2 regions of the Mycobacterium bourgelatii genome follow, and region 1 is predicted to be linked to the other one. Evidence: riboswitches for the same ligand, from Rfam matches in the RefSeq annotation. Region 1 holds a riboswitch; the other holds the start of a gene.
What was found. Region 1 has a riboswitch for glycine ahead of gcvT (glycine cleavage system aminomethyltransferase GcvT). Riboswitches for the same ligand answer to the same signal wherever they lie in the genome.
Positions count from the first base shown of each region.

Region 2: another riboswitch for glycine. It lies ahead of gcvP (aminomethyl-transferring glycine dehydrogenase); the one in region 1 lies ahead of gcvT (glycine cleavage system aminomethyltransferase GcvT).

Region 1 covers NZ_BLKZ01000002.1:792,450-808,048, reverse strand. The annotation lists gene G6N68_RS28700 (NAD-dependent epimerase/dehydratase family protein) at 1-116, shown strand, start outside; gene G6N68_RS28695 (TetR/AcrR family transcriptional regulator) at 66-635, opposite strand; gene G6N68_RS28690 (cation:proton antiporter) at 647-937, opposite strand; gene G6N68_RS28685 (monovalent cation/H+ antiporter complex subunit F) at 967-1,236, opposite strand; gene G6N68_RS28680 (Na+/H+ antiporter subunit E) at 1,242-1,742, opposite strand; gene G6N68_RS28675 (complex I subunit 5 family protein) at 1,743-3,125, opposite strand; gene G6N68_RS28670 (sodium:proton antiporter) at 3,133-3,519, opposite strand; gene G6N68_RS28665 (MnhB domain-containing protein) at 3,516-4,007, opposite strand; gene mbhE (hydrogen gas-evolving membrane-bound hydrogenase subunit E) at 4,004-6,322, opposite strand; gene G6N68_RS28655 (PP2C family protein-serine/threonine phosphatase) at 6,492-7,223, shown strand; glycine riboswitch at 7,333-7,423, shown strand; gene gcvT (glycine cleavage system aminomethyltransferase GcvT) at 7,719-8,828, shown strand; gene glyA (serine hydroxymethyltransferase) at 8,828-10,105, shown strand; gene G6N68_RS28640 (L-serine ammonia-lyase) at 10,102-11,484, shown strand; partial or broken gene G6N68_RS28635 (SDR family NAD(P)-dependent oxidoreductase) at 11,510-12,006, opposite strand; gene G6N68_RS28630 (TetR/AcrR family transcriptional regulator) at 12,117-12,674, shown strand; gene G6N68_RS28625 (NADP-dependent isocitrate dehydrogenase) at 12,788-15,025, shown strand; gene G6N68_RS28620 (adenylate/guanylate cyclase domain-containing protein) at 15,058-15,599, shown strand, end outside.
Region 2 covers NZ_BLKZ01000001.1:3,062,902-3,078,500, reverse strand. The annotation lists gene G6N68_RS13355 (substrate-binding domain-containing protein) at 1-596, shown strand, start outside; gene G6N68_RS13350 (CocE/NonD family hydrolase) at 610-2,442, shown strand; gene gcvP (aminomethyl-transferring glycine dehydrogenase) at 2,461-5,292, opposite strand; glycine riboswitch at 5,327-5,451, opposite strand; glycine riboswitch at 5,454-5,551, opposite strand; gene G6N68_RS13340 (MerR family transcriptional regulator) at 5,617-6,252, opposite strand; gene G6N68_RS13335 (bifunctional nuclease family protein) at 6,535-7,029, opposite strand; gene ftsR (transcriptional regulator FtsR) at 7,146-7,886, opposite strand; gene garA (glycogen accumulation regulator GarA) at 7,883-8,350, opposite strand; gene gcvH (glycine cleavage system protein GcvH) at 8,564-8,968, opposite strand; gene G6N68_RS13315 (DUF881 domain-containing protein) at 8,991-9,887, opposite strand; gene G6N68_RS13310 (small basic family protein) at 9,948-10,280, opposite strand; gene G6N68_RS13305 (DUF881 domain-containing protein) at 10,315-11,238, opposite strand; gene G6N68_RS13300 (CDP-alcohol phosphatidyltransferase family protein) at 11,231-11,866, opposite strand; gene secA2 (accessory Sec system translocase SecA2) at 11,999-14,350, opposite strand; gene G6N68_RS13290 (acetolactate synthase) at 14,470-15,599, opposite strand, start outside.

The sequences.
Region 1 (15,599 bases):
ACGATTCCCGCACCCTTCGGGACCTTGGAATCCAGTGGCGGTCGCCAACCGACGCGATCATCGCGTCATTTCCTGGACACCGCGTCCGTGAGGAACCCAGCGACACGGGCGTGTAGCGCGTCGGTGTCGTCTTCGACGGCGATCGTGGTGAGGAACAGCGCGGCACCGGCGGCCATCGCGATGACGGCCCGGGCGTCGAGTGCGGCATCACTCGTGTCGTCGGAATCGCCGCTGAACAACGCGACCGCGGGTCCACTGAAGTCCGACCACAATCTTCTGCGCAGCTCATCGTTCTCGCCCATCGCGAGCAAGAGTCCCGGAACGGCGGCTTTCACCTCGGGACGGGCGAAAAGTTGCTGACTGCCGCGCACCACCCAATCCACCCAGCCCAACCGATCCGCACCCGCGAACGGCGCAAGATCGGGGGTCGCGCCCAGGATGGCGTGCAACACGAGCTCGGCCTTCGACGACCAGCGACGGTCCAGGCTCGACCGGCTGACCCCACATCTTGCGGCGATCAACCGCATGCTCAGCGCGTCCCAACCGACCTCCACGAGCAGCTCACGGGTCACCGACAACACCCGCTCGTCTATCGACGCGTCCCGCGGACGTCCCGCCGACCTACTGCTTTGCACGCCCGCCATTGTTATTCCGGCGAATCCGTCAGGTCATCGTCTGCGTCGGCTTTACTGCGGCGGCGGGCGGAACGGGAAATCGAGTGACCCGCCGTGGGCGAGGTCAGCACCATAAAGACGATCGCCAAAGTCGCGATAGAGATGATGGCAGCGTTCTCGGTCGCGATGGAGGACGCGAGGACGACGATCACTCCTGGGCCAGTGGCCAAACCTTGGGCATGCAACTGACTTTGCGTGTCGGGCATCCGCATGATGCCGTACACGCTGATGGTCAGCAGCAGGAGCCCCGCGATCAGCAACACCCCGCCCACAATGTCGAGAGCTAGCGAGATCATTCGAACGGCCCTCCGGATCCCAGATATCGGGCCGCGGCGACCGTCGCGACGAACGACAGCAGCGCGAGTGCCACCGCTGCGTTCAGGTAGTAGGACTTGTCCAGCAGGTAGCACAGCAGCGCGAGCAGTGACACCACGAGCACGGCCAGCAGGTCGAGGGCGACTACTCGCTGGTGCACGTCGCGTGCTCGCAGCAGCACCAGGCCCCCGGCCACGAGCAGCAGCGTGGTCCAGACAACGGCGACGATGAGCAGCAGGGTAGGCACGGCGATCAGGGGAATGCGCGCCGCTGTGCGCGCTGGTAGGAAGCGGTCTGGTCCTTGATCACGGCCTCTACGTCGGTGGCATCCAGCACATGCAGCACAAGTTCGCCCTTCGCGGTGTCGACGTCGACGACGACCGTATCCGGCGATAGCCCCACCCGGATCGCCCAGGCCGTGGCGGACGCCGGATCATTTCGGCGGATCGGCAACGTCACGAATCCCGGGGCCAGGGGTCGTAGCCCGAGGCAGTGGGCTGCCACCTGCCAGCTCCCACGGCACATGTCCACCAGGGTGAAACCGATCAGGGCGGGAAAGCCGGACAGGCGCCGCAGGGTCGTCGCACCCGACGGCCGCCGAGATCGCCGCTCGGGTCCGAGGACGCGCGCCTCGCCCAGTGCGAGTAGCAGCGCAAGACCGACGCCCACGAGCACATCGCCCGGCTCCACACTGGTCAGGAACAACAGGTAAACGGCGGTAAGCGCGGCGACCCGGACCACGAGGCTAATCATCTACAACCTCCCCAGCAATACATCGGCGCCGTCCTGACACATGCTGAGCAACGGTTCTGCCGCCAGGCCAATAGCCAGCACCAAAACCGCGAAGACCGCGACGAGCGCGCGCGCCGGTAGCGCGCTGGGCTCTGCGACGCCGGCAGGCGCATCGTCGGGGCGCCAGAACTTCCGCTGATAGATCTGAAACATGTACACCAGCGAAAGCACGCTGCCGACGACCAGCAGCACCACCAGCTGCGGCCGGTCCCCGACGACGGCGGTCCGGAACACTTCCAACTTCGCGATGAATCCGCCGGCCGGAGGCACGCCGGCGACGCTGAATGCCCCGATCGCAAATGCCGCCGCCACCAAGGGCCCCCGCAGCCCCGCAGCCAGGAACAGCAGCCCCTTGTTCACGGCGTTGATAATGCTGTAGACGACGGCCGCCGCCAGTCCGATCGAGCCGCCGATGCCTAACGCGATGAGCATGTAGCCGACCTGGCCGATGGCCGAGTAGGCAAGTGTCTCGCCGATGTCACCGCGTGACACCGCCACGACGCCGCCGTAGAGCATCGATACGACGCCCAGCGCGATGATCGCCGTCGCGGCAAATCGCAGCTCGTCGGGGAACAGGCCGGCGCCAAAGCGCAGCAGGCCGTAGCTGCCGATGTTGGACACGGCGCCGCTGAGGATGGCGGCGACGGCCGGGCGTGTGCCGGTGTAGACCGTCGGCAGCCAGAAGTGGAAAGGGAAGAGGCCGAGCTTGACGCTGAAGGCAACGAAGAATCCGACCGCCACGAGCAGCGTGGCATTCGGGCCGGCGTCGTGGATCCGCTGCGCGACGTCGGCCATGGCCAGCGCGCCCGTGATGTGGTACGTCCCCGCGACCGAGATCAAGAAGACGAACGAACCGAGCAGGTTCACTGCGGCAAAGATCAGCGCCGCGCGCAACTGACGGGCCAGCCCGCCATAGGTGGTCAGCGCGTACGACGCGATCATCGATATCTCGAAGAAGACGTAGAAATTGAACACGTCAGCGGTAAGGAACAGACCGGTCAAGCCCGCGGCGAGCAGCACCACCAGCCCGGGAAACGTCCGGGCGTGCACGCCGACGATCGCCTCGTTGGCAACCGCAAAGATCAGCACCAAAACCGAGACCAGCGCGAACAGCATCCCCAGCGCATCGGCATTCAGCACGATGCCCACACCGGCCTGCCAGCCACCCGTCGTCACCTGATCGGGTCCGGGTGAGAGCACGTCGAAGGTGAGAAAGACGATGGCAATGAACGTGGCGACCAACGCTGCGACGGCGGCCCAGGCGACATAGCGGCGACGGCCGTCCAGCGCGATGAGTACCGTGCCCGCCGTCCAGGGCACAAGCAGAACCAACGACAGCGCCATCAGGGCATCACGTCATCTCACTGGTATCCCGCTGCCGGTCACGCTGCAGCCGCTCTTCGTGCCTGCTCTCCTGAGCAGCGAGTTCGTCGCTCTGCGCGGTCCGGAACACCACCACGGCGCGGTGCACCAGCGCGAGCAGCAACGCCAGGGTGGCGAGCCCGATGACGAGCGCGGTCAGCATCAGCGCCTGCGGCAAAGGGTCACTCACCGGGTCCCCGGCTTCAGGGGAAATGGGCGCCTGTCCACGGGTCAGGCTGGCACCGATCAGCGCCACCACGGCGGCCTGCGACACGAGGGCGACGCCCACGACCATGCGCACCAGGTCACGTTGCAGCAGCAGGTAGGCCCCACCGCCGAAAAGCACGGCGGCCGTCATCGCGAACGCGAACATCATCGGATGCCGCCCTCCCCGTCTTCGCCGTCTGCGTCGTCGATGGTTTCCGTGACAAGGCGTTCGGGGCCAGAGAACTGGTGCAGCAGCATCGCCATCACCCCGAAGACGAGCAGGAAGACCCCGATGTCGAAGAGCAGCGGGGTGAACAATTCCAGCGAGCCGATCGTCACAACCCGCTGACCGCGTGCGGGGAAATGGCTGAACAAGGGCTTGTCAAAAAGCAACGGAAGGAAACCCACGAGCAACGAGAGCAGCAGACCCGCGACGGCCACTTGCGGCGCGAAGCGCAGCAGCGGCAACATCCTCTCCGCCGTCGGCGCCCCGAGCGCTACGTAACACAACGCCACAGCCAGGGCGACGACCATGCCGGCGGCGAACCCGTCCCCCACATCGACGTACCCCTTGACGATGAGGGCCGCCGCCACCATGAGACTCGGGCCCAACAGCACTTGCGCCACGACCCGCAGCACCACGTCCTTGCGCCTCACCAGAGCTTGCCCTCTTTGAGCAGCGTTGCCACACCGACGACGGCGACGAGCAGCACCGTGATCTCGGCCAGGGTGTCCAGGCCGCGGAAGTCGGTGATGATGACGGTGACGACGTCCTTCCCGTGGGCGCTCGGCGTGCTACGGATGTACTCGTCGGCCACACTCGGTGCGCTGGTCGGCGACGAGAGGAAGCCCCACACGGTGGCGAAGGCGGTTACCCCCGCGAGGATCCCGGCCGACACGCTGCGCCAGCGCCGACGGGGGCGCCCGCTGCGCGGCAGCACCAACGTCCCAGCGAGTCCACCGTGTTCGCGGGTGGGTTCGTCCTTCGGTAGGTGCGCGAACGCGGCGATGAAGATGAGGGTGATCATCGTCTCGACGAGAACCGCCACCAATGCGATGTCGGGGGCCGCCAGCAGCGCGTACACGGCTGCCAGAGCGAAGCCGACCACCGCCAGCGCCAACACCATTCCCACCCGGGCGCGGGCCCACGCGGTGGCCAGGGTCGCGATGATGACCAGGCCCAGCAATGGCAAGACCACCCAGTCGACACCGCGCACGCGCCCCACCACGTACTCGCCGGCCGTCGGCGTGACGGCAAAGGCCAATGTGGTCAACACACCGGCGGGAACCAGCACCGCGGCGACACTGCTACGCAGGTCGCGCACCTCGAAGTCGTGAATCGCCGCGGAGAGCCGCGCCAGCGCCCGCAGACTTCGGGTGTAAATCCGCAGCGGCCCGACCCGTTCGCCCACCCGCGCCAGGGCGAGCGAGATCGCGTCCCGGAGGCGCGGCACGGCCAGCAGCGAAAACCCCAACGCCCACGCACTCAGCGCCATCAGGTTCGCCGGACGCGCGTCCAGGTGGTAGGCGGGCGACAACTGGATGGGCGCGCCGTTGGTGACGGCTCCGGCATCCGTGGCCAAACCGCTGAGCAATTGCGGCACCAATCCGCCGAGCACCCCGACCGCCGCCAAGACGACGACGGGGGCCGTCAGCAGGCGTGGTGTCGGCTCGGGTTCGGTGCGCGTCGGGCCCAGGAACAGCAACACCCAGAACCGTCCTATGTAGGCCAACGTCAGACCCGCGGCGAGAACGGCGAGGCCGGCCAGCACCGGCCCGGCGCCGGCCTCCGCCTCGAAGAACAACTCGTCCTTGAAGAACCCCGCGGTCAGGGGCAACCCAGCCAGGTTGGCCGCCGCGATGAGGGCCGCTGCCGCCAGCAGCGGTCTGTGGCGTGCCATGCCGCCGAGGCGAGACAGGCGTTGTTCCCCGGTCGACATCGTCACCGCACCCGCCGTCATGAACAGGGCGCTCTTGGCCAGGCCGTGGGCAAGCACGTAGAAGGCCGCCGCACCGGCCGCAGTGTCGCCGTCGATGCCGTACAGCATCACCACGTAGCCGTACTGCGAGATCGTCGAGTAAGCCAGCACTTGCTTGAGCACATCCTGGCCGAGCGCGAGGACGCCGCCGACCACGATGGATGCCACGCCGACCACCAATAGGCCGGTCAGCACGACCTTGCTGTGCGCGAGCAACGGATGCACCCGGCCCAGAACGAGCACCCCCGCGGCGACCATGGCCGCCGAGTGCAGGTAGGCCGAGACCGGTGTCGGCGCTGCCATCGCCTTGGGCAGCCAGAAATGCAGAGGCACCTGCGCACTCTTGGCCAGCGCCGCCACCGCGAGCAGCGCCCCGGCGACGGTGGCCGTCGTCCCGGGCTCGATGCGGTCGAGCAGGTCAGGTATCGAAAAGGTCCCGTAATGCGCGTACAGCAGCACGGCGGCGATCAGCATGGCGACGGCGCTGGCCACGGTCACCAGCAGCGCCATCAGGGCCGCCCGGCGGGCGTGTGGCTCGTCCCGGTCGAAGCCGATCAGAAAGTACGAGCAGATCGCGGTCACATCGAAGAACAAGAACAGCAGCACCAGGTCCTGCGCCGTCGCCAAGCCCACCATCGCCACCGCGAACAGGGCCATCCACGGCCAGAATTGCCACCGGTCCCGCGCCGGGCGCTCTTTGTGCTTCAGGTGCAGAGACAGATAGGCCGTGCCGTAGCAGAAAACCAGGGCACCGATGCCGCAGGCCAACATCGAATACAGTGCCGCCAGTCCGTCGAACGCGAAGCTCAGGTGCAGGCCCAGCGACGGCACCCATGGCAACGTGACCGTTCCACCACCGGTGCGCCAGGCCCACAGACACACGACGAACCCGATGAGCGCGAGCGCGGCGGAAGTCCAACCTTGCCAGTCTGTCGGCATCCGCTGACGGTCGTCCGTCTCGCGCGTTTCCGCTGTGCTGGAAGCAGTGGTCACAAAGCTCCTCGTCGACAGACGGACACACTCTCGAGCGGGTGATTGCACTGCACAGCCGCGTCCCAGCAGTACCCGCGCAAGGAAAAAGTAAGCCTAGTCGCTTCCGTGGCGTCGCTCACCATGGCCAATGTGCGGGTGAAGCGGCGCCGAAGGCTTAACGTTGTGCCTTGTGGAGTTTGCGGGCGTCACCGACATCGGCCGTCATCGACGCAACAATCAGGACCGGTGGGCCGCGGATGCCGATCAGTCGCTGTTCATCGTCGCCGATGGAGTGGCGGGCAGCACCGACGGTGAACTGGCCGCTGCCCTGGTAACCGAACTGCTGCCGACGTACGTCGCCCGCCATCTCAAACCCGACGTCGAGGGCGAAGTCGTCGAAATCGAGCCAGAAGCGCTCGGCCGCGCGATTGAGGATTTCTGTGCCGACTTCCGCGGATATGCAAGCACCGATCCCCGGGCCGCCGGTGCCACCAGCACCGTGGTGGCGGCGGTGGTCACGGGGTCTCGACTTCTGGTGGCCCATCTGGGCGACAGCCGCGCATACCTGCTCCGCGACCAGGAGCTGCAGTGCCTGACCCGCGATCACAATCTGCTGCGGGAGCTCATAGACGCGGGCAAGGTCGATGTCGCAGACGCCGACCGGCACCCGGCACGCAACACGCTGACCCGGCATGTGGCGATGCTGCCGCGGGCGCTTCCCGATAGCTCTGCGGTGGGTCTGGAGCCCGGCGATCGGATCCTGCTGTGCAGCGACGGCCTCTACAGCGTGGTCGACAAACCGTCCCTGGAGCGAATACTGGCGTCGCATCCCGTACCCGAGGATGCTTGCACCGCTCTGGTCGCGGCCGCCAACGAGGCCGGCGGACCGGACAACATCACCGCCATCGTCATCAACGTCTAGCGCGCGGCCTGACTTTTCGGTGTGACGGGCGCCTCACGACCGCATCCGTGACATGGCGCCTGTACATAACCTATATTCGTATCCGATACACAAGTGAATCTGACGCCGTTGACGCGCCGTGGGAGAACCTCTTCACCGAGGTGCCGTAGGAGCAAGATCCTCCCCGGGAATCTCTCAGGCCCAAGTACCGCAGCGCCGAGGCGACTCTGGAGACAAGGCCGGCTTTGGCCGGGCTTACCGAAGGTGTACGGCTGTGCCGCCAAGCACGGCCCCAGACTCTCAGGTTTCAGGACAGAGCGGGGAGGGCGCACCCAGCCCGGTCATCGGGCCCACTGAAACCGGAGTTGCCCCCGTGTCCGACATGCATGCCCACGTTCCCAACGGCCTTGCCGGGACCGCCGAACTGACCTGCAAAGCAAGTTCCACCCAAACCTATTTCACCGCAAACGTTTCCAGAGACAAGGCGCTGACATGACCGTGACAATGAGTCCATGTATGGGGGCATCATCGCCCCTCCTCGACGTGCACCGCGTACTCGGGGCCCGCTTCACCGACTTCGCCGGTTGGCAGATGCCGGTGCGGTACGGCAGCGAGCTCACCGAGCATCACGCCGTCCGCTCGGCCGCCGGGTTGTTCGACCTGTCCCACATGGGCGAGATCGAGATCGTCGGACCCGACGCGGCGGCCGTGCTCGACTACGCGCTCGTCGGCGCGTTCGGACCCGTCAAGGTCGGCAAAGCCAAGTACTCGCTGCTGTGCGCTGAGAACGGCGGCGTGCTCGACGATCTGGTGGCCTACCGACTCGCCGCAGACCGCTTCCTGGTGGTCGCCAACGCGGCCAACACGGCGGTCGTGCACGCCGCACTCACCCGGCGAGCGGCCGGGTTCGACGCCACGATCACCGACCGCTCCGCGGAGATGGCGCTCATCGCGCTGCAAGGACCCGTCGCGGAGCGGGTGCTCTGCAAGACCGTCGACCCGACTGACGTGGGGACGGTGACCGGACTCAAGTACTACGCGGCAACCGAGTTGCGCATCGGCACCATGCCGATCCTGTTGGCCCGCACCGGATACACCGGAGAAGACGGCTTCGAGCTGTACGTTGCCAACGACCGCGCCATCGATCTGTGGTGGCTGCTGCTGGACGCCGGTGCTGACCATGGGGTGGCCCCGGCGGGCCTGGCTTGCCGCGACACTTTGCGGCTGGAGGCGGGCATGCCGCTCTACGGTAACGAATTGTCCCCGGAGACAACCCCTTACGACGCCGGCCTGGGCAAGGCCGTGCGACTCGACAAAGACTTCGTGGGTCGGGACGCGCTCGCGCAGTATGCCAAATGGGGACCGCTGCGCAATCTCGTCGGGTTGCAGGGCATCGGGCGGCGGGCCGCGCGCCAGGGATACGGCGTGTACACGAAGGACGGTGCGCACCGAATCGGAACTGTCACCTCTGGCGCGCTGTCGCCCACGCTGGGCCACCCGGTCGCGCTGTGTTACGTCGCCACCGGCTCGGTTGGACTCGGTTCCGTTGTCTCCGTGGATATTCGGGGCGGCGACGAGCGCTTTCGTGTCGTCGAGACCCCCTTCTACTCACGGAGCCGATCCTGATGAACACGCTGAATCAACCGCTCGCCACGTTCGACCCCGACATCGCCGCCCTGATCGACAGCGAGCTCGGCCGTCAGGAAGACGGTCTCGAGATGATCGCTTCGGAGAACTACGCTCCGCTGGCGGTGCTGCAGGCCCAGGGGTCGGTGCTGACCAACAAGTACGCCGAAGGCTACCCCGGCCGCCGCTATTACGGCGGCTGCCAGTTCATCGACGGCATCGAGCAGCTGGCCATCGACCGCGTCAAGGACCTCTTCGGCGCCGAATACGCCAATGTGCAACCACATTCGGGTGCCACCGCCAATGCCGCCACCATGCACGCGCTGCTCAGCCCTGGCGACACCATCCTCGGATTGTCACTGGCGCACGGCGGCCATCTCACCCACGGGATGCGCATCAACTTCTCCGGCAAGTTGTACAACGTCGCCGCTTACGAAGTGTCCGAAGAGGACTACCTCATCGACATGGATGCGGTCGCGGAGGCCGCCCGTACGCAACGGCCCAAGCTGATCATCGCGGGCTGGTCGGCCTACCCCCGCCGGCTGGACTTTGCCCGGTTCCGCGCAATCGCCGACGAGGTTGATGCGCTGTTGATGGTCGATATGGCGCACTTCGCCGGTCTGGTGGCAGCCGGACTGCATCCCAGCCCAGTACCGCACGCCCACGTCGTCACCTCGACCACCCACAAAACGCTGGGCGGGCCTCGCGGCGGCATCATCTTGTCCAACGACCCCGCCATCGCCAAGAAAATCAATTCCGCGGTGTTCCCCGGACAGCAGGGTGGACCACTCGAGCACGTCATCGCCGCCAAGGCCACCGCATTCAAGATGGCAGCACAACCCGAATTCGTTGAACGCCAACGACGTTGCTTGGAAGGTGCGCGCATCCTCGCGGACCGACTGACCCAGCCCGATGTGGCCGAGCAGGGCATCACCGTGTTGACCGGCGGAACCGACGTACACCTGGTTCTGGTCGACCTCCGGCACGCCCAACTTGACGGGCAGCAAGCCGAGGACCGGCTGGCCGCGGTCGACATCACGGTCAACCGCAATGCCGTGCCATTCGACCCCCGGCCGCCGATGGTGACCTCGGGGTTGCGAATCGGCACCCCGGCGTTGGCCGCACGAGGCTTCTCGGCCGACGACTTCCGCGCCGTGGCTGATGTCATCGCTTCGGCACTGACAGCCACCAGTGACGACGAATTGGGTCCGCTCCGCACCCGAGTCCAAGAGTTGGCCGCGCGCCACCCGCTCTACCCTGCCCTGAAACAGCCGTGACAATCAGCGTTTTCGATCTATTCACCGTAGGCATCGGACCGTCCAGTTCCCACACGGTCGGTCCGATGCGCGCTGCGAACGAGTTCGTCACCACCCTGCGCAACCTCGGGCTGGTTCATTCCGTCACCACGCTACGGGTGGATCTGTTCGGATCACTGGCGGCCACCGGCGCGGGCCACGGCACCATGCCGGCCATCCTGCTCGGCTTGGAAGGCGCTCGGCCAGAAACGATTACCACCGAGGAAAAGGAACGCCGACTTGCCGAGATCGCCGCTTCCGGAAAGACATGGATTTACGGGGTCATGCCGATTCCGTTGACCGAGCAGGATATCGGCCGTCATCCCGATGTGGTGTTGCCCACCCACCCCAACGGTATGACGTTCACCGCCAGCGATTCTCACGGCGGCGTCCTGCACACCGAGACGTACTACTCGGTCGGCGGCGGCTTCATCGTCACCGGCGAGGCCGGCTATTGCGGGGACGAATCGTCGCCCTTCGTGTTGCCCTATTCGTCCGGCAAGGAGCTGCTCGACATCTGCGAGCGGCTCGACATGTCGATCAGCGAGGTCGCTCTCCGCAATGAATCATGTTGCCGGACCGAGGAAGATGTCCGCCGCGGCCTCCTTCACCTGCGTGACGTCATGGTCGAGTGCGAACGCCAAAGCATCTCGCGCGACGGTCTGCTTCCCGGCCGCCTGCAGGTACGCCGTCGGGCCAAGAGTTGGTACGAGCGCCTGAGTGCCGAAGACCCCGATCGTAAGCCCGAATTCGCCCTCGACTGGGTCAATTTGGTGGCGCTGGCGGTCAACGAGGAGAACGCCTCGGGCGGGCGCATCGTCACGGCCCCGACCAACGGTGCCGCCGGAATCATTCCGGCCGTGCTGCGTTACGCCACGCACTACACACCCGCCGGAGCCGCGGACCCCGACGACGTGGCGGCACGATTCCTGCTCACCGCCGGTGCCATCGGATCCCTGTTCAAGGAGAGGGCCTCGATTTCGGGAGCCGAGGTCGGCTGCCAAGGCGAGGTTGGTTCCGCCGCGGCCATGGCAGCGGCCGGATTGGCGGAGATCCTTGGCGGTACACCGCGGCAGGTGGAGAACGCCGCCGAGATCGCCATGGAACACAGCCTGGGGCTTACGTGTGACCCCATCGCCGGCTTGGTGCAGATCCCCTGCATCGAGCGCAATGCGATCTCGGCCGGCAAGGCCATCAATGCCGCCCGAATGGCATTGCGTGGGGACGGATTTCATCGCGTCACCCTAGACGAGGTCATCGACACGATGCGCGCCACCGGTGCGGACATGCACACCAAGTACAAGGAAACATCTGCCGGCGGGCTGGCGATCAACGTGGCGGTCAACATCGTCGAGTGTTGACCTCGGTCAGGCTCGACCTCGCCGCTTATGCCGGTGTCAGCTGCGGGTACACCACCCCGGTCAGTTCTTCGGACACCGCCCACAGGCGCCGCTGCAGAGCGACGTCGTGCGATTGCGCACTCGACGCCACGAGCGTCGGGTAGCCGCGCATCTCGGCAAACCCGTCCGGCCCGTAGTACTGACCGCCTAAGACGCCCGGGTCGGTCGCGGCGCGCAACACCGGCAGCGCGCCCATGTCGGCATCCTGGAACAACGGCGCGAACAGTGCGGTGGCTGCGGCCATCGGTCGCGGCATGTTCCGAGGTCGAGTTGCTGCAGTTCCACCTCGGCGCCCGGGGTGGCCGCGATGATGCGGGACTGCGCTTCCTTCCCTTTCTCGAGATTGCGCACCGCCAGCACCACCCGCGCGCCGTGGGCAGCCAGCGCGGCGGCGGTCTCAAAGCCCAGGCCGGTGTTCGCGCCCGTGATGACGGCGGTGCGCCCGGTCTGGGCGGGAATGTCGGTGGTGGTCCACTTGGTCATTGGGATTTCCTCGCTATGATCGCCAAAACGGGGCGAGCGCTCCGCTTGGTTGGAACTATACGGAACGCACGCCCCGTTTTGTCAATGCTCGATTTGCGTGGAGGTGTGACTTGGCTCAGCGGCCAGTGCGCGCTGACGCGGCCCGCAACCGCGCCCGCGTCCTGGAGGTTGCCTACGAGACCTTCGCCTCTGACGGGTTGTCGGTGCCGATCGATGAAATCGCCAAACGGGCCGGAGTCGGCGCGGGCACGGTGTACCGGCACTTCCCGACCAAAGAGGCCCTGTTCCAGGCGGTGATCGCGGACCGGATGCGGCACATCATCGATGACGGGTACGCCTTGGCGCAGGCCGAGCAGCCCGGTGAGGCGCTCTTCGCGTTCATCCGGTCGATGGTGTTGCAGTGGGGCGCTGCCGACCGTGGCTTGGTGGAGGCGCTGGCCGGCGTTGGGATCGACGTCAACAGCGCCGTCCCCGGGGTCGAGGAGGAGTTCCTGGGTTTGCTCGGGGACCTGTTGACGGCGGCTCAGCGGAGCGGCACCGCGCGCCAGGACATCACCGTTCCCGAGGTCAAGACCCTGTTGGTCGGTTGCCAGGCCATGCAGGGTTACAACGCCGAGTTGGCTGAGCGCGTCACCGAGGTGGCACTCGACGGGCTGCGAACCAGGTGAACACCACACCCCGACCATCACCTGCGGTTGTCCAGCCGCGATACTGGTAGCCGCGGTTACCACGCAGGGCCCTTCAAGAAATCTGACCGACAATGCCGCCGGGAGAAAATCACATGAGCGCCGAGCAGCCGACCATCATCTACACGCTGACCGACGAGGCGCCAATGCTGGCGACCTACGCCTTCTTGCCAGTGGTGCGCGCCTTTGCCGAACCTGCAGGGATCAAGATCAAGCCGAGTGACATCTCGCTGGCGGCCCGCATTCTCGCCGAGTTTCCGGACGAACTGACCGAAGAGCAGCGCGTGCCGGACAACCTTGCCGAACTTGGCAAGCTCACGCAGGAGCCGGACACCAACATCATCAAGCTGCCCAACATCAGCGCCTCGGTGCCGCAGTTGGTGTCCGCCATCAAGGAGCTGCAGAAAAAGGGCTACAAGATCCCGGACTTCCCGGAGGACCCGAAGTCCGACAAGGAGCGGGAACTCCGCAAGCGTTACGCCAATTGCTTGGGTAGCGCGGTCAATCCCGTGCTGCGCCAGGGCAATTCGGATCGTCGGGCGCCCAAGGCGGTCAAGGAGTATGCGCGCAAGCACCCGCACAGCATGGGCAAGTGGTCGATGGCATCGCGGACACACGTCGCGACGATGAAGCACGGCGACTTCTATCACGGCGAGAAGTCGATGACCCTGGACCAGGCACGCAACGTGAAGATGGTGTTGAAGACCAAGAGCGGCGAGGAGCTGGTGCTCAAGCCGAAGGTGGAGCTCCTGGAGGGCGACATCATCGACAGCATGTTCATGAGCAAGAAGGCCCTGATCGACTTCTACGAAGAGCAGATGCAGGACGCCTACGAGACCGGCGTGATGTTCTCGCTGCACGTCAAGGCGACGATGATGAAGGTTTCGCACCCCATCGTCTTCGGTCACGCGGTACGCACCTTCTACAAGGACGCGTTCGCAAAGCACCAGAAGCTGTTCGACGAACTGGGCGTCAACGTCAACAACGGCTTGGTCGATCTCTACAACAAGATCGAGTCGCTGCCCGCGTCGCTACACGACGAGATCATCCGCGACCTGCACGCCTGCCATGAGCACCGCCCCGAGTTGGCGATGGTCGACTCGGCCAAGGGCATCTCCAACTTCCACTCACCCAGTGACGTGATCGTGGACGCTTCGATGCCGGCGATGATCCGGGCGGGCGGCAAGATGTACGGCGCCGACGGGCGGCAGAAGGACACCAAGGCCGTCAACCCCGAATCCACGTTCTCCCGCATCTACCAGGAGATCATCAACTTCTGTAAGACCAACGGGCAGTTCGACCCGACGACGATGGGCACCGTCCCCAACGTGGGCCTCATGGCGCAGCAGGCCGAGGAGTACGGCTCGCACGACAAGACCTTCGAGATCCCCGAGGACGGCGTCGCCGACATCGTCGACATCGACACCGGTGAAGTGCTGCTCACCCAGAACGTCGAAGAGGGCGACATCTGGCGCATGCCCATCGTCAGGGACGAACCCATCCGCGACTGGGTGAAACTGGCCGTCACGCGGGCCCGCGCCTCCGGAATGCCGGTGCTGTTCTGGCTGGACCCCTACCGTCCGCACGAGAACGAGCTCATCAAGAAGGTTCAGACTTACCTGCAGGACCACGACACCGAGGGTCTGGACATTCAGATCATGTCGCAGGTGCGTTCCATGCGGTACACCCTGGAACGCCTGGTCCGCGGGCTCGACACCATCGCCGCCACGGGAAACATCCTGCGCGACTACCTCACCGACCTCTTCCCGATCTTGGAACTGGGCACCAGCGCCAAGATGCTGTCCATCGTGCCGTTGATGGCCGGCGGCGGCATGTACGAGACCGGGGCCGGCGGTTCGGCGCCCAAGCATGTGCACCAGCTGTTGGAGGAGAACCACCTGCGCTGGGATTCGCTCGGCGAATATTTGGCCCTGGGCGCCTGTTTCGAGGACATCGGCATGAAGACCGGCAACAAGAAGGCCGAGATCCTCGGCAAGACACTGGATTCCGCGATCGGCAAGTTGCTGGACAACGACAAGAGCCCGTCTCGCAAGACCGGCGAGCTGGACAACCGCGGCAGCCAGTTCTACCTCGCCATGTATTGGGCGCAGGAGCTGGCAGCGCAGACCGACGACAAGGAACTGAGCGAACACTTCGCCAAGCTCGCCGACACGTTGGCCAAGAACGAAGAGAAGATCGTCGCCGAGCTCAACGAGGTCCAAGGCAAAGAGGTCAACATCGGCGGCTACTACTACCCGGACGAGGACAAGGCCGCGGCGGTGATGCGCCCGAGCGAGACTTTCAACGAGGCCCTGGCGAAGTCGCGTGAATGAGCCCGTACCGTCGGCGGGGTTGATGGGGTGATATGGCGGCTGACGTCGACATCGAGGCGTCGGGCCTGCTTGACGGCCTCGAGGGCGACGCACGCCGCGACCGGGCTGAACTGATCGCCTGGTTGCTGGACCGGGGGTTCAGCCTCGAGCACATCCGCTCGTCGACCGCACCGGTGATGCTGCCCGCCTATCGGGTTCTTGGGGATGACGGGACCCTCGTCTCGGCGCGGGAGATCTGCGCGTCCACCGGGATCGACCTGGCCTTGCTGCAGCGCATGCATCGTGCGATCGGCCTGCCCAGGACCGACGATCCGGACGCGGCCGTGTTGCCGCGCGCCGACGCCGAGGCGGTCAAACACGCGAAAGCCATTCTCGACCTTGGCTACGACCCCGAAGATGCGGTGGCCGTCATGCGGGTGCTGGTGCAGAGCCTCGGTCAGGCCGCAGCGATGATGCGCGAGGCGGCGCTCAAAAACCTGCTGCGGCCGGGATATTCGGAGATCGACCTGGCCAGAGCGTCCGAGCAACTCGCCGAAGTGGCGGCGCCGCTGCTGGCGCCGATGATGGACGACCT
Region 2 (15,599 bases), on a different contig from region 1:
TCGCCACGCCGTCAAAGGGAGTGGCCGCAACCATCATGCTCGACCAGTCGATGCCCACCGATGAAGGCGGCAAGAGCCGGTTGGCCAATGTCATTGCGGCGCTTGTCAATCAGATCAAGGCGGCGCCGCCCGATGCGATCATCGGGCTGTGGACGTTCGACGGCCATGAGGGGCGGTCCGAGGTCGCGGCCGGGCCGCTTCCGGATCAGGTCAACGGCCAGCCGCGGTCGGCGGCCCTGCTGGCGGCGCTGGACAAACAGTATTCGTCCGACGGGGGCGCGGTGTCGTTCACCACGCTGCGGCTGATCTACCAGGAAGCGCTGGCCAATTACCGTGCCGGAAAAGACAATTCGATCCTGGTGATCACCGCCGGGCCGCATACCGACCGGACCCTGGATGGGCCGGGGTTGCAGGAGTTCATCCGCAGCAGCCAGGACCCGGCGAAGCCGGTCGCGGTCAACGTGATCGACTTCGGCGCCGACCCGGACCGCGCGACCTGGGAGGCGGTGGCCAAGCTCAGCGGCGGCAGGTACCAGAACCTGGCCACGTCGGCGTCCCCTGAGCTCGCCTCGGCGGTCAGCAGCTTCTTGAGCTGATCGGCTGGCTCCGATGGCAAACAGCGGCTCGGATGCGGCCTGGTACGCCACGTCGGACTCCGGACGCGCATCCTTGCGACGTCGCGGTATGCGTTATTCGTCGTGCTATGTGACGATGCGCGACGGGGTCCGGATCGCCATCGACGTCTACCTGCCCGCGGATCTGGCAAGCGGACAGCGGCTGCCCGCGATCCTGCACCAGACCCGCTACTACCGGTCCATGCAGTGGCGCCAGCCGATGCGAAAGCTCCTCGGTGGCAAGCCATTCCAACACATCACGGCGGACAGGCGGCGCCGGCGGCGGTTCGTGGCCGCGGGCTACGCCTGGGTCGACGTCGACGTGCGCGGGTCGGGTGCGTCGTTCGGGGCGCGGGAGTCCGAATGGTCCCCGGACGAAATTCGGGACGGCGCCGAAGTCGTCGACTGGATCGTGCGCCAGCCATGGTGCGACGGAAGGGTCGCTGGGCTGGGGAACTCCTACGACGGCACGGCAGCGGAGTTCCTGATGGTCAACCAGCATCCCGCGGTGAAGGTGATCGCCCCCTGTTTTGCGCTCTTCGACGTCTACACCGACATCGCGTTTCCCGGCGGCATCCACGCCACCTGGTTCACCGAAACGTGGGGCCGCTACAACGAGGCCATGGACCGCGACGCCCTGCACGAGGTGGTCGGGTGGTGGGCGAAAATTCCGGTGACCGGTGTGCAGCCGGTGCACGACGATCGTGACCGCTCCCTGCGGGCACAAGCCATCGCCGCCCATCGCGGCAACTACGACGTCCACAAGTTCGCGACGTCGCTCACCTTCCGTGACGACGCCGCCGCCACGGGGCACACCATCGATTTGATCAGTCCGCACCACTATTGGCGCGACATCGCGGCGACGGGCGCACCCATCTACAACTACAGCGGCTGGTTCGACGGCGGGTACGGGCATGCCGCGATAAAGCGGTTTCTCACCGTCCCCACCCCGGGCAGCCGCCTGATCCTGGGGCCGTGGAACCACACCGGCGGCTGGCACGTCGATCCGGTGCGCGGGCTGCGTAAGCCCGCCTTCGATCACGACGGCGAACTCCTGCGGTTCTTCGACCATCACCTCAAAGGCGTCGACACCGGCATCGGTTCCGAACCCCCCGTGCACTACTTCACCATGGTCGAGGACCGCTGGAAGTCGGCCGACACCTGGCCGCCGCCGGCCACCACGCGGACCTACTACCTGGCCGAGGCGCAGCAACTCGTGCTGGAACCACCCGAATCCCAGGGCGACGAAGCCGCCGACGAATACTCGGTCGATCCGACCGCGTCCACGGGTCAGCACTCCCGCTGGCAATCGCAGGTGGGCATCGGTGGGCACGTGCGCTATCCCGACCGCGACGTCCAGGACGCCAAGCTGCTGACCTACACCTCCGCGCCGCTCAACGGTCCCCTCGAAGTGACCGGGCATCCGCTGATCACGCTGTTCTTGAGGTCCACGGCGAGTGACGGCACGTTCTTCGTCTATCTGGAAGACGTCGACCCACGCAGCCGGGTCACCTATATCACCGAAGGGCAGCTGCGCGCGGTGCATCGTCGGCTCAGCGACGCGCCGCCGCCGTATCGCCAGCCGGTCCCCTACCGAACATTCACGCGCGGCGACGCGCGGCCGCTCGTTGACGGCGAGATCGCCGAGCTGACGTTCGATCTGCTGCCGACGTCGTACCTATTCCGCGCTGGGCACCGAATCCGCGTCGCGATCGCCGGCACCGACGCCCACCATTTCGCGATCCTTCCGGGAGGACCGCCGACCGTGCGTGTCTACCGCAGCGCGCTGCATGCCTCCCGGATCGATCTTCCGGTGATCGAGGTCTGAGACCCGCGTCGGTCGGGGTCAGGCGAATGCCTCCACCGGCGGGCACGAGCAGACCAGATTGCGGTCACCGTAAGCCCCGTCGATGCGCCGCACCGGCGGCCAGACCTTGGGCCGGAAGGTCTTGCCCAGCGGATAGGCGGCCTCTTCCCGGGTGTAGGGGTGGTTCCACTCGGCCACCAGCAGGCACTCCGCGGTGTGGGGGGCGTTGCGCAGCGGGTTGTCGTCGGCGGGCCAAACGCCGGCCCCAACCTTGTCGATTTCGGCGCGGATGCCGATCATCGCTTCGCAGAATGCGTCGACCTCGGCCAGGCTTTCGCTTTCGGTCGGTTCCACCATCAGTGTGCCGGCCACCGGAAAGCTCATGGTCGGTGCGTGAAACCCGTAGTCCGCCAACCTCTTTGCGACGTCGTCGACGGTCACGCCGGTCGACTTGGTGATGCCGCGCAGGTCCAGGATGCACTCGTGGGCCACCATCCCGTTTTCCCCGGTGTAGAGCACGGGGAAGTACTCGTCGAGGCGGCGCGCGATGTAGTTGGCCGACGCGATCGCCGTCAGGGAGGCCGCCCGCAGGCCGTCTCCCCCCATCATCCTGATGTAGGCCCAGCTGATCGGCAGGATCGAGGCCGAGCCGTACGGCGCCGCCGACACCGGACGCCCGTTCGGCAACTCGGGAGCGTGGGGGTGACCCGGCAGGAACGGGGCCAGGTGTGATCGCACCGCGACCGGTCCGACGCCGGGCCCGCCGCCGCCGTGCGGGATGCAGAACGTCTTGTGCAGGTTCAGGTGGCTCACGTCGCCGCCGAACTTGCCCGGTCGGGCCAGGCCGACCAGCGCGTTGAGGTTGGCGCCGTCGACATAGACCTGCCCGCCGGCGTCGTGCACGGCCGCGCAGATGTCGGCGATGTCGTGCTCGTACACACCGTGGGTGGACGGGTAGGTGATCATCAGCGCCGACAACCGCTCGGCATGTTCGCTGACCTTGGCGCGCAGATCGTCAAGGTTCACGTCACCGTTGTCGTGGCAGGCCACGACGACAACCCGCATTCCGGCCAGCGCGGCCGAGGCGGCGTTGGTCCCGTGCGCACTCGACGGGATCAGGCAGATGTCGCGGTGCGGCTCTCCCCTGCTGGCGTGGTATTCGTGGATCGCCAACAGGCCCGCGTACTCCCCCTGCGAGCCGGCGTTGGGCTGCAGCGAGACGGCGTCGTATCCGGTGATGTGCACCAGCCAGGACTCCAAGTCGGCGATGAGACGGCGCAATCCGGGCGTGTCCGCGGCGGGCGCGAAGGGATGCTGGCGCCCGAACTCCGGCCAGGTGATGGCCTCCATCTCGGCGGCGGCGTTGAGTTTCATCGTGCACGAGCCCAGCGGGATCATGCTGCGGTCCAACGCGATGTCCTTGTCGGACAACTCGCGCAGGTACCGCATCATCGACGTCTCGCTGTGGTAGCGGGTGAACGCGGGATGGGTCAGGAATTCCGACGTCCGCGTCGCAATGTCGACGGGCGTGGGATCGGTGGCGGTGACGCCGAACGCGTCCAGAACCGCCGCCACATGGGCGTCGGTGGTGGCTTCGTCACAGGCGACCGACACGTGATCGGCATCGACGCGCCATAGGTTGATGCCCTGCGCCTTGGCGGCGGCCAGCACCTCGTCGGCGCGGCCCGGCACCCGGGCCAGGACGGTGTCGAAGTACTTGTCGTGCACCAACTCTGTGTTGGGCGCGGAGGCCAGGGCGGCACCGATGGTTTCGGCATGAGAATGCACGCGCCGCGCGATGGCCTTCAGTCCGTCGGCGCCGTGGTAGCTGGCGTACATCGCCGCCATCACCGCCAGCAAGACCTGCGCGGTGCAGATGTTGCTGGTCGCCTTGTCCCGGCGGATGTGCTGTTCGCGGGTCTGCAGGGCCAGCCGATACGCCGGTGTCCCGTCGGCGTCCAGGGAAACGCCGACCAGCCGACCCGGCAGCTGGCGGGCGTGCTTGGCGTGCACGGCCAGGTATCCGGCATGGGGGCCACCGAAACCCGTTGGCACGCCGAACCGTTGCGTGGTGCCGAACACGACGTCAGCGCCGATCTCGCCCGGCGGTGTGATCAGCGTCAGCGCCAACAGGTCGGCGCCGATGGCCACCAGGGCACCGCGCTCGTGGGCCTGCTGCACCAGGGCCGACCAGTCCGTGATCCGGCCGCTGGCGCCGGGCAGCTGGGCGATCACGCCGAAGAATTCTCCGTCGGGCAACCCGTCACGAAGGTCCGCGGTGACGATCTCGATGCCCAACGGCTTGGCCCGGGTCTCCAAAATCGCGGCGGTCTGGGTGAATACGTCGACATCCACGGCCAGTCGGCGGGTCGAGCCGCGCACGGCGCGGTGCATCAGGGTCATGGCCTCGGCAGCCGCGGTGCCCTCGTCCAGCATCGACGCGTTGGCGATCTCGAGGCCGGTGAGGTCGGTGATCATGGTCTGGAAGTTCAGCAGCGCTTCCAGCCGGCCCTGGCTGATCTCGGGCTGGTACGGGGTGTAAGCGGTGTACCAGGCCGGATTTTCCATGATGTTGCGCACCAGCACGGGCGGGGTGAGGGTGTCGTAGTAGCCCTGACCGATCATCGACACGGCCACCGTGTTGGACTCGGCCAAGGCGCGCAACTCGGCGAGCGCCTCGGCCTCACTGGCGGCCGGCGGCAGCTGGTCCAGGCCTGGGGCCGCTCCGGCGTCGGTCAGCTTGTCGAGGATGCCCGTTGGGACCGCCTTGCCGGCGAGCTCGTCGAGCGAGTCAACTCCGATGACCGCGAGCATGGTTTCGATGGCCTGGCCGTCCAGGCCGATGTGGCGCTCCGCGAACTGTTTCGACAACGTGTACTCCTGACACAGGAAGAGGGATCAGCGGCCCTCCCCCTCTGTCTTCACCCGAGCACCGGGCGCCTGAGAGATTCGGCGCCCCGAGTCACGCGGGTGCCTTTCCCCATCGGCGGGCGGGACCCGTATCGGGTCGCCGCCGCTTTCCAGAGGCATCGTTGTCCAGCGCGGTCCGGGTGCCTGAGAGGTTGACGGAGAGGTATTGCTCCTTCGGCGTCCGTGGCTGGCGGCCACGAAACTCTCCCGCGCAAGTGCGATGCGTTGTCTAGTTTACTCGGCCGCGAGCTCTCGGCGCGCGCCGTAGCAGGCTGAGCCGGTCTACTAGCCGATCTTGCGGTCGCGGTGCTTGCGACGCGAAGCCAGTTCGTCCTCCGGGGCGGCTATCGACTCCCCGCCGTCGGCCCGCTCACCGGGGAAGTCGGCGATCACGCCGGTCAGCTCGCGCATCGCGCCCGAGACGGCGATGCCGAACACACCCTGGCCGCCCTGCAACAGGTCGACGACCTCTTCGGCGGAGGTGCACTCGTACACGCTGGTGCCGTCGGAGAACAAGGTGATGTTGGCCAGGTCTTGTACGCCCCGCTGCCGCAGGTGGTCGACCGCAACCCGGATGTTGTGCAACGAGATCCCGGTGTCCAGCAACCGCTTGACGATCTTGAGGACCAGGATGTCCTTGAACGAATAAAGACGTTGGCTGCCGGAGCCGGCCGCGCTGCGAATCGACGGGACAACCAGCGAAGTCCGCGCCCAGTAGTCCAACTGGCGGTAGGTGATGCCGGCGATCTGGCAGGCGCTGGGCCCGCGGTAACCCACCAACTCGTCGGGCACGGAATCGTCGGGGAACAGTCCGGGCTGCACTGCGTCGGTCACCCTGCTGGGTGTGCCGCTGCCACCACCGGGGGCGGCGGCCGCGTCGTCAGCAAGGTCAAGCTGTCCTTGACGTGGCTGCTCGCTCACGGTGCTTCCTCTCGCCGATCGCGCTCTCGTCTAGCTGCGTCACTGGCCGTCCCAACGACCTCGCTTCTCAGGCCCGAGTGCTTGAGAGCATACGCCGTTAGGTTGCCGCCGTAATCCCGGTGATCATCCAACCGTCATCAAAGTATGGCCGCCGCGACCGAAAGCGGGCGCTAAGCGCAAGGCGTGTCGAGGGTCCAGCCTGTGAGATGAGACTCATCCGTAACTTGAGGGTCACTGGACCCATCCGCAACCGTTCGCCGGGTTCGGTGGCTCGCCGGCTAACTAGGTGGCCTTGAAGTCGTCGGGCGAGACGCTGTCGAGAAATTCCTTGAATTTCTCCACCTCGTCCTCCCGCACGGCGCTGCTCTCTTGTTCGTCGGCCTCGTCGGGGATGAGCAGACCGGCCTGGGCCAGTACGGCTTCCTCGACGTAAATCGGCACCCCGACGCGCAGCGCGATCGCCACGGAGTCGGATGGACGTGCGGACACCTTGATGTTGCGGTCGAAGATCAGATCCGCGTAGAAGGTGCCCTCCTGCAGGTCCACGATGCGCACCTCCTTGAGCGAATGCCCAAGGGCTGCAATGACATCCCTGATCAGGTCGTGCGTCAGTGGCCGGGGTGGCTCCACGCCCTGTTGCTCCAGGGCGATCGCTGCGGCCTCCGACTGTCCGATCCAGATCGGTAGGTACCGGTCACCGTTTGTCTCGCGCAGCAACAGCACCGGCTGGTTCTGGGGCTGCTCGACACGAATGCCGACAACACGTACTTCGCCCATCTGCGCCTGCCCTCCGCACATGCCGCCATGTCCGATTTTCACTCAGCACGGCGGCGCGGTGTACCCCAAATCTTCACCGCGTCGCCGACACCAAGCTGTCGATCGAAGTCTAGTCCTCAGCGCTGCAGAAGGTCGCGAACGGCCGATTTGATCAAGGAAGTGTGCAATGTGATAGCGAGCGCGGCAACTTCGCGAGCCAAGTCATCAGCACGGTCACGGGCGCCGGCCTTGTCGGCCTTGACCATCGGGCCGGCGATTTGGGCGATCAGGTCCGACTGACGGTCGGCAGCCGACCGGAAGGCGCGCAGATGCCTGGGCTCGACACCGTATTCCGAGAGCGCGCGGGCACATTGGAGGATCACGACCGTGTGTTCGTCGAAGAAGCCGCCCGGCCCCGTGGTGATCACCCCGGCTCGGAGCAACGCTGTCAGCAGGTCGTCGTCCACCTGGGCGCGTTCCAGCAGGTCTTCGCGACTGAGCCGGATGGCAGTGGACGAGACGGCACCCGCGTCCGCCCCGGCGCTGTCCGCGTCGTCGGTTATCGGCACCAATCTTGGTACGCCGTAAGGAGACGCAGACGGTGGCAACTCGCCGTCCGGCTGGGCGTCAAGCTGGGCCCGGATCACCTTGAGCGGCAGGTAATGATCCCGCTGCGCGGTGAGAATGAAGCGCAGCCGGGCGCAGTCGTATGCGGTGAACCGGCGGTAGCCCGATGCGGCACGCTGTGGCGTGACCAGCCCCTCAGCCTCCAAGAATCGAATCTTGGAGATTGTGACGTCGGGAAAATCCGGTCGCAGCAGTTCCAAGACCGCCCCGATCGACATCCCGGCGACTGCGGGACTATCGGGTGCGCTCACTGGCCTGCGGTGCCCCCGTCGTCGTCGCCCTTGGGCCCGGTCAAGAACACCAGGCGGAACTTGCCGATCTGGACCTCGTCGCCGTTGGCCAGCACGGCCGAATCCACCGGCTCGCGGTTGGCGTAGGTGCCGTTGAGGCTGCCGACGTCCACAACGCTGAACTCGCCGCTCTCCAGCCGGAATTCGGCGTGCCGACGGCTCACGGTGACATCGTCGAGGAAGATGTCGCTGTCGGGATGGCGGCCGGCCGAGGTGACGGCTTGGTCGAGCAGGAATCGGGACCCGGCGTTCGGCCCGCGTTTGACGACCAACAGGGCCGAGCCCGCGGGAAGTCCCTCCACTCCCGAAACGGCACTCTCGGTACCCGCCTGCGCAGGAGCGTCCAGTTCATTGAGGAAGTCGGCGCGGAAGACGGACGTCGTCTCCACAGTGACTTCGTCAGAGGTCTGGTCGTTGTCTGTCACCCGCTGCTCCTCACTGGCCGCTGTGGCGTTCGCTCACCGGGCCATTCGGCCGACTTGCTGACTTCTCGTACTTCCACGTGCTTGTGACGCTAGACCGTACCGGGCACAGCCTGCGACGTGCTCACCACTTGCAGGATCGTAAGCCCGATAGCCTAGCTTCTCCTACCCGCGCTTCCTTCGGTGCTTCGCGATACTTTCGGACCTTAGCAATCGTCATTCGGTCAGCGTTCCGCGGTAGGCCTCCGCGTCGAGCAGCTCCGCGATGGCGGACTCCAGTCCGGCCGCTTCCGGGCCGTCGACCTGTACGTCTACCAGCCAGCCGGCGCTGTACGGGTCGGAGTTCACCAGTTGCGGGTTACCTTCCAGGTCGCCGTTGACCGCAGCGATCGTTCCCGATAGCGGCGCAAAGAGATCCGACACCGACTTGGTCGACTCCACCTCGCCGAAGGCTTCCCCTGCGGTCACCTTGGTGCCCACATCGGGCAACTGCACGAACACCACGTCACCCAGGGCCGACTGCGCGAAATCAGTGATCCCGATCCGCACCGTGTCTTCTGAGGTGCGCCGAACCCACTCGTGTTCGGCGGTGTAGTGCAGATCCGGCGGGATATCGCTCACGGTGCTCCTCAGGCTGATCGGTTCACTTGACGGGCTGAGCGTATTGGTGCGGTTTTGGTTGCCGCAAGGTGGTGACGTCGACACGGTCGGCTTGCTGCACCGACATCCGCCCACCGACGCGTTTGATGCTGTCCTCGGCGCCACCGGGTATGTGCATTGCCGCGGCCAGGGTCGGCGGATCACCAATGGCCAGAATCGAATACGGCGGGGACAGCGACTTGGAGTCGATGATCAGTGCCCCCGGCGACCCGACCACCCAGGTGTCGACTCCCACCCGCACCGACTGCTGTCCGTCATTGATTTCGATGGCTTCGGCGCCGGCGGCCCGCAGTTCGTTGATCACATCCAGCATCGCTTCGGCCGACACCCCGGGGCCTGGGTCGTCGATTTTCACCGTGACGCCCGGCCCAGTGGCGCCCACTGCGCCCACCAGAATGGACAGAGCCGCGAGTTTGGCCTGCGCCCGTTCGATTGCGGCTTGGTCGTTGTTGCCGGATGTCTGAAGCTCGTTGAGGGTGTTTTGCAGTTCGGCGACTTCCGCATTCAGCGTCGCCTCGCGCTGCCGCAATGAATCCAGCAGCACCAACAGATCTGCGGGACGGGCCGTTTCCAGCGAGTCACCGGAGTCGTTCTGACGGACCTGGGTGACGATCGCGACGCCCAAAACCAGACACAGCAACACCGCCAGCGCTCCGAACACCAGGCGTGAGCGACCACCCCGTGACGGTTCCGTCCGCCCGGTGCCTTTGGCGCGGCGGAACGGATTGATTCTGGGACGGGCCCGCTCGGCGGGCAGTTCGTGACGGCCATGGCGCCCGCCGCGGTGAGCCGCGGGCTCGGCAGCCGGCTGGTTCTGTTGTGCCGCGGTGCGATCGGGTTCGTTGGCGCCGCCCGCGTGCCCGTCAACGTCCTGGCTCACGCTGGTCTCACCTCCCTCATGGGTGAAAGGGCGCCCCTCCTCTTCATCGTCCTCACTGCGTCACGCTCCGAACAACCGGCGCCGCAACGCGGCGGCGTTGCCGAAGATGCGGATGCCCAGGACGACGACGATCGCGGTGGACAACTGGGTGCCCACCCCCAATTGGTCGCCGACGTAGACGATCAGCGCCGCCACGAAGACGTTGAAAACGAACGAGACCACGAACACCTTTGGATCGAAGATCTTCTCCAGGTAGGCCCGCAGTCCGCCGAACACCGCGTCGAGCGCGGCGACCACCGCAATCGGCAGGTAGGGCTGGATTACCTCGGGCACGCTGGGGTGGAACACCAGGCCCAGCACGATGCCAATGGCAAGCGCCGCGATTCCGATCATGCCGGTCGGATCTCTCTCACCAGGATTTCCTCCACTAGGAACCAATCTTCTTCGCGAACTTGACATCCCGCACCGTTGCGGCCGGCAGCGTCAGTGCATCACTGGTGGTCACGCTGACCCCCACGCCGTAGGAGACTTCCAGCAGCCGCAGTCGCCGCAGCCCCGGGCTGTCGTCGAAGACGTCCTTCATCGCATTCGGCGGGCCAATCGCGACGATCGTGTATGGGCTGCTGGCCGGATTGTTGTCCACCAGGATCGATCCCCCGGCCTGCCGAATCGTCACGTTCGGCCCGATCCGGGCGCCGTCGACTGCGATCGCTTCGGCCCCGCTGGCCCACAACGAATTGACGACGAGTTGCAAGTCGCGGTCGAGGATGATCTGACGGCTGCCGCTCACCCGCTGTTTGGATGCGTCGGACAGATTGGGTCCAACGCCCGGGTCGGTCACCGTCACCGTCAAGCCGGGGCCGATGATGCGGCTGCTGGCCGCGGCTCGGCTCATCCCGTCCAGCTGCCGGAGCAAACGTTGGCCCTCGATGTCGTCGGCCAGCGCGATTCGTTGCACATCATCGACCTTCGCCGAAAGGACGCTGCGTTGCTGCGCCAGCTTGGCGGCGGCGGCATTGGTCGACCGCACGCTCGCCGCGAGCAGGTGCTGGGCATTGCGCACGCCGGGAGCAACTGAACGGGCTTGCGCCACGGCGGCGGCGAATACCGCGGCGACCAGGGTCGCGGCCAGCGCCTGCCACAGCCAGCCGGTCACGCGGCTGCCCGGAGTCTGGGGTGTGTCCGACTCTTGCCGTTTGGCGGCCGCCGCGGCGTACCCGGGATCGAGGTGCTCCGACAGCAGGGCGCGCAGCAGCGACGGCACCGGGATGTGTTTCGGCCTGGCCGTGACGCGGGCGCTGTAGCCGGCGTTGGGGTCGTAGCCGCCGAGCAGCCGATCCGGTTCAGCCATGCTCACCCGCGTTGGGGGCCGACGGCGGGGTTCGCGGCTTTGTCCGCTTGACGTTGGGCATCTCGCGCATCACCAGTGCCATCTGCACCAGGTAGAGCACGAACGCCCACAGGTACATGTAGAGGCCCCAGATCAGGAATGCCCAGCCGAACCACCCCACGATCCGGCTCCACAGCGCGTCCCCCTGCCCCAGCAGCACCAATGGAAAGCCGGCCATGAGGGCGAACGTCGCGGCCTTGCCTATGTAGGTGACAGGTAGGGCGGTCAGCCCGCGCGTCCATAGCAGCGGCAGGGTCAGCGCCAGCAGGCCGTCGCGGGCCAGCAAGGTGATGATGAACCACCAGGGCGCGATGCCGCTGATCCCGAACACGATGGGGACGGTGACCATGTACAGACGGTCGACCGCAGGATCCAGCAGCGTGCCCAACTTTGACGACTGGTTCAGCAGCCTGGCGATCTTGCCGTCCGCATAATCCGATACCCCGCTGAACATCAGAATCGCCACCGCCCAACCCGTGGCGTGCTCGACGAGCATCAGGTAGATGAACACCGGGATCAGCACGAGGCGCGCGATGCTCAGCACATTGGGCACCGTCAGCACCCGGTTCTGTGCGAGCACAGGCTCCATGAGCGGTGACATTAGCCCGACGACGATGCGGTCCGCACAGCGGACTGTTGAGGAGTTGGGCAATCTGGCCGAGCCCGACGACGATGCGGTCCGCACAGCGGACTGAGGTGGAGCCGGGCAATACTCAGCGACTCAGCGGAATACGCCGGGCAGGCTCAACGTCGAAAGTGTGTCGTCGGCCAGCGGGTTGTCGTTGACCATGTAGGTCCACGTCGAGGTCGGCCGGGCCAGCTTGGAAAGATCCAGGCCAGGTTCCTCTTCGAGGATGTTGGCCGTCTCGAAGGTTTGTTGGGCCGCCTCGATGGCGTCCGCGGCCAGCGATGCGAACGCGTCGACCGCCAGCCGGTGGAATTCGTCGAGCGGGTTCTGTCGACCCAACGCACGCAGATGGATGCTCTCGCGGATGTCGGCCAGGTAGGCCAAGTGGTCGGCCCAGCCCCGGTCGAGGTGGTAGAGCATGATCAGCCGGCAGATCTTTTCCAGGCGCTTCTCCGCTGCGGCCTCGTCCTCTTCCTTCGACAGGACCTCGAGGAGCTTCTTGTACCGCTTGGGCGCCAGGTCTTCGAGCTCTTCGCGGGCCGTTGGGGTACGCAGCAGCGTGTTTCGGCGATCGACGATGATGGCGCGCTGCTGGGCGATCAACTGGTTGTAGCGCCACGTGTTGGCGTGTACGTCCAGCAACCGGCCCTCGGCGACGCGCTGCGCATGGTCGAGCAGGCCGCTGGTCTTGGGGCTGATGATCCGCCCGTCCTCGTCGGTTTCGGTGGGGAGCTTGTTGGGGTCGAGGTTGGCCGCGACGACGTCGTCTTCCCAGCTGGAGAAGAACACCGACGATCCGGGGTCGCCCTGGCGTCCGGCCCGGCCACGCAACTGGTTGTCCAACCGCTCGGTGTTATGCCGGCCGGTGCCCACCACGTGCAGTCCACCCAGTTCGGCGACCCGGTCGTGATCGGCCTCGTCCGAACCGCCCAGCCGGATGTCGGTGCCCCGACCGGCCATCTGCGTGGACACCGTGACCGCCCCGTACTTACCGGCCTCGGCGATGACCTGCGCCTCTTCGGCGTCGTTCTTCGCGTTGAGCACCACCGCCGGCACTCCGCGCCGCAGCAAGCGCTCGTGCAGCTCTTCGGATTCGGCGACGTCGCGGGTGCCGACCAGCACCGGTTGCCCGGTCTCGTGGACCTCGACGATGTGATCCACGATCGCGTCGTTCTTGGCGGCTGCGGTGATGTAGACCCGGTCGGACTCGTCCTCACGGATGTTGGGGGTGTTCGGCGGTATCGGTGAGACACCCAGCTTGTAGAACTGGCGCAGCTGTTCACCGGCGGCCAACGCGGTGCCGGTCATCCCGCACACCGTCGCGTAGCGGTTGATCAGCGCCTGCACCGTGATCGTGTCGAGCACCTCGCCGGTCTCGGTAGTTTCGATGCCCTCCTTTGCCTCGACCGCGGCCTGCAAACCGTCCGGCCAGCGCTGCAGCTGGGCGATGCGGCCCCGCGAGGCGTTGATCAGTTGCACCGCACCGTCGCGGACGATGTAATGCACGTCGCGCTGCAGCAGCACATGGGCATGCAACGCGACATTGACCTCTGTCAGCGTGGTGCCGACGTGTTCCTCGGAGTACAGATCGATGCCGCCCAGCGCCTTTTCGACCTTGCGGGCGCCGGCTTCGGTCAGGTGGACATTGCGGTTGTCGGAGTCCGTGTCGAAATCCTCCCCTGGGGTCAACTGACCGACCAGCTTGATGATCTCGAGCCGCGGCGTCTCCCGGTGCGTGGTCCCGGCCAGCACCAGCGGCACCAGCGCCTCGTCGACCAAGACGGAGTCCGCTTCGTCGATGAGCGCGACGTCCGGTTTGGGTGACACCAGGTCGTCGACGTCTGTGACGAGCTGATCACGCAGGACGTCGAACCCGATCTCGTTCACCGAGGCGTAGGTGACGTTGCAGTTGTACGCCGCCTTGCGGTCCTCACTCGTCGACTCCGCGGTGATCCAGCCGACCGTCAGTCCCAGCGCCTCGATCAGCGGGCCCATCCACTCCGCGTCGCGGCGGGCCAGGTAGTCGTTGATGGTGACGACGTGCACGTGCCGACCCGCCAGCGCATAGCCCGCGGCTGCGATCGCCCCGGCAAGGGTCTTGCCCTCGCCGGTGGCCATTTCGATGACGTCGCCGGCCAGCATGCGCAGGGCGCCGAGTAGCTGCACGTCGAACGGCCGCAGCCCGGTTGTCCGCTCGGCCGCCTCTCGGGCGATGGCGAGGAACTGGGGAATGTCGGAGGAGTTCGCGAGATCGTCGAGGTTGAGCAGTCCCGCCGCCTTGCGCAGCTTCTCGTCGCTGAGGTCGGCGGCCTCTTTGTCGTACTCGGCCGAGGCGGTGACCTCGGCCATCGAGCGGTTCCGGTTCTTTTCCGTGCTGGCGCCGAGGAGTCGCCAGAATCGACTACTCAGGCGGCCGGTTTGAGCGCGAGTGGTCTTAGAAGGCACAGCCCAACGGTACGCGAACCGAAACGGGCGCGAGCGTGCGCGTTTGTCCGCGACACGCCGAACGGCGGGGTACCAACACGCACGCTCGCGGGACAGATCGGCGCGGACCGGCGCGGAACTCAGGCCAAGTTGGATCGGCGCGGATAAGCGACGCTGGGATCGGTGAGCACGTTGACGACGGACGGTATGCCGCTGGCGAAGGCGCGTTCCAGCGCGGGCCGCAACTCGGCCGGGGCCGACACCAACTCGCCGTGCCCACCCAGGGCGCGCACCACCTCGTCGTAGCGGGTCCCCGGGCGCAGTTCGGCCACCACGGAGTAGCCGTACAGCGCCTCCATGGGGTGTTTCTCCAAGCCCCAGATGCCGTTGTTGCCGATCACCGACACGACGGGCACGCCGTGTCGTATCAGCGTGTCCCATTCCATGCCGCTGAACCCGAAGGCGCCGTCGCCCTGCAGCAACACCACTTGGCGGTCGGGTCGCGCCAGCTTGGCGGCCAGGGCGTAGCCGGGACCGGAGCCGAGACAACCGAACGGTCCGCTGTCCAGCCAGCAGCCCGGCTGATAGCTGTCGATCACACGGCCGGCGTAGGACCCGAAATCCCCCGCGTCGATGACGACAACCGCGTCGCGGTCCAGCATCGGCGCCAGTTCGGCGTACACGCGCATCGGGTGCAGCGGGATCCGATCCTCGGCGAGCTCGGCCTTCTCCAGGTCGCGTGCCGCGCGCTCGGCCGTCCGAAGCTCTGCGATCCAGTTCTCATGGTCGGTGGGGCGGGTGCCGGCCAGCGTCGACAGCACGGCGCTCAGGTCCCCGTAGAGGCCAGCCGCTATCGGGCGCGGATGTTGGCGTTCAGGTTGGACGCGGTCCGCCACCACCAGCTGCGTGTCCGGTCCGAAAACCCCGCCGAAGCCGAGGCGGAAATCCATTGGCACACCGACGATCAGCGCGACATCGGCTTCCTTCAACGCCTTGGACCGGGCCCGGGAAAAGGCCAGCGGGTGGTCGGCGGGGACGACGCCGCGCGCCATGCCGTTCATCAGCACCGGGATCCGAAGCTCCTCGGCAAGCCGCAGCAGCGCGGCCTCGGCATGCCCCCACCAAACGTTGGTACCGGCCATGATCACCGGCCGTTGAGCCGACGCCAGCAACTCGGCGGCCTGGTCCAGCGCGGCGCCGTCCGGCGTGGGTGAGGCGGGCGCCTCGCTCAGGGCGCCGGGCTGGCCGTCGTCTTGGGCCATGGAGAACA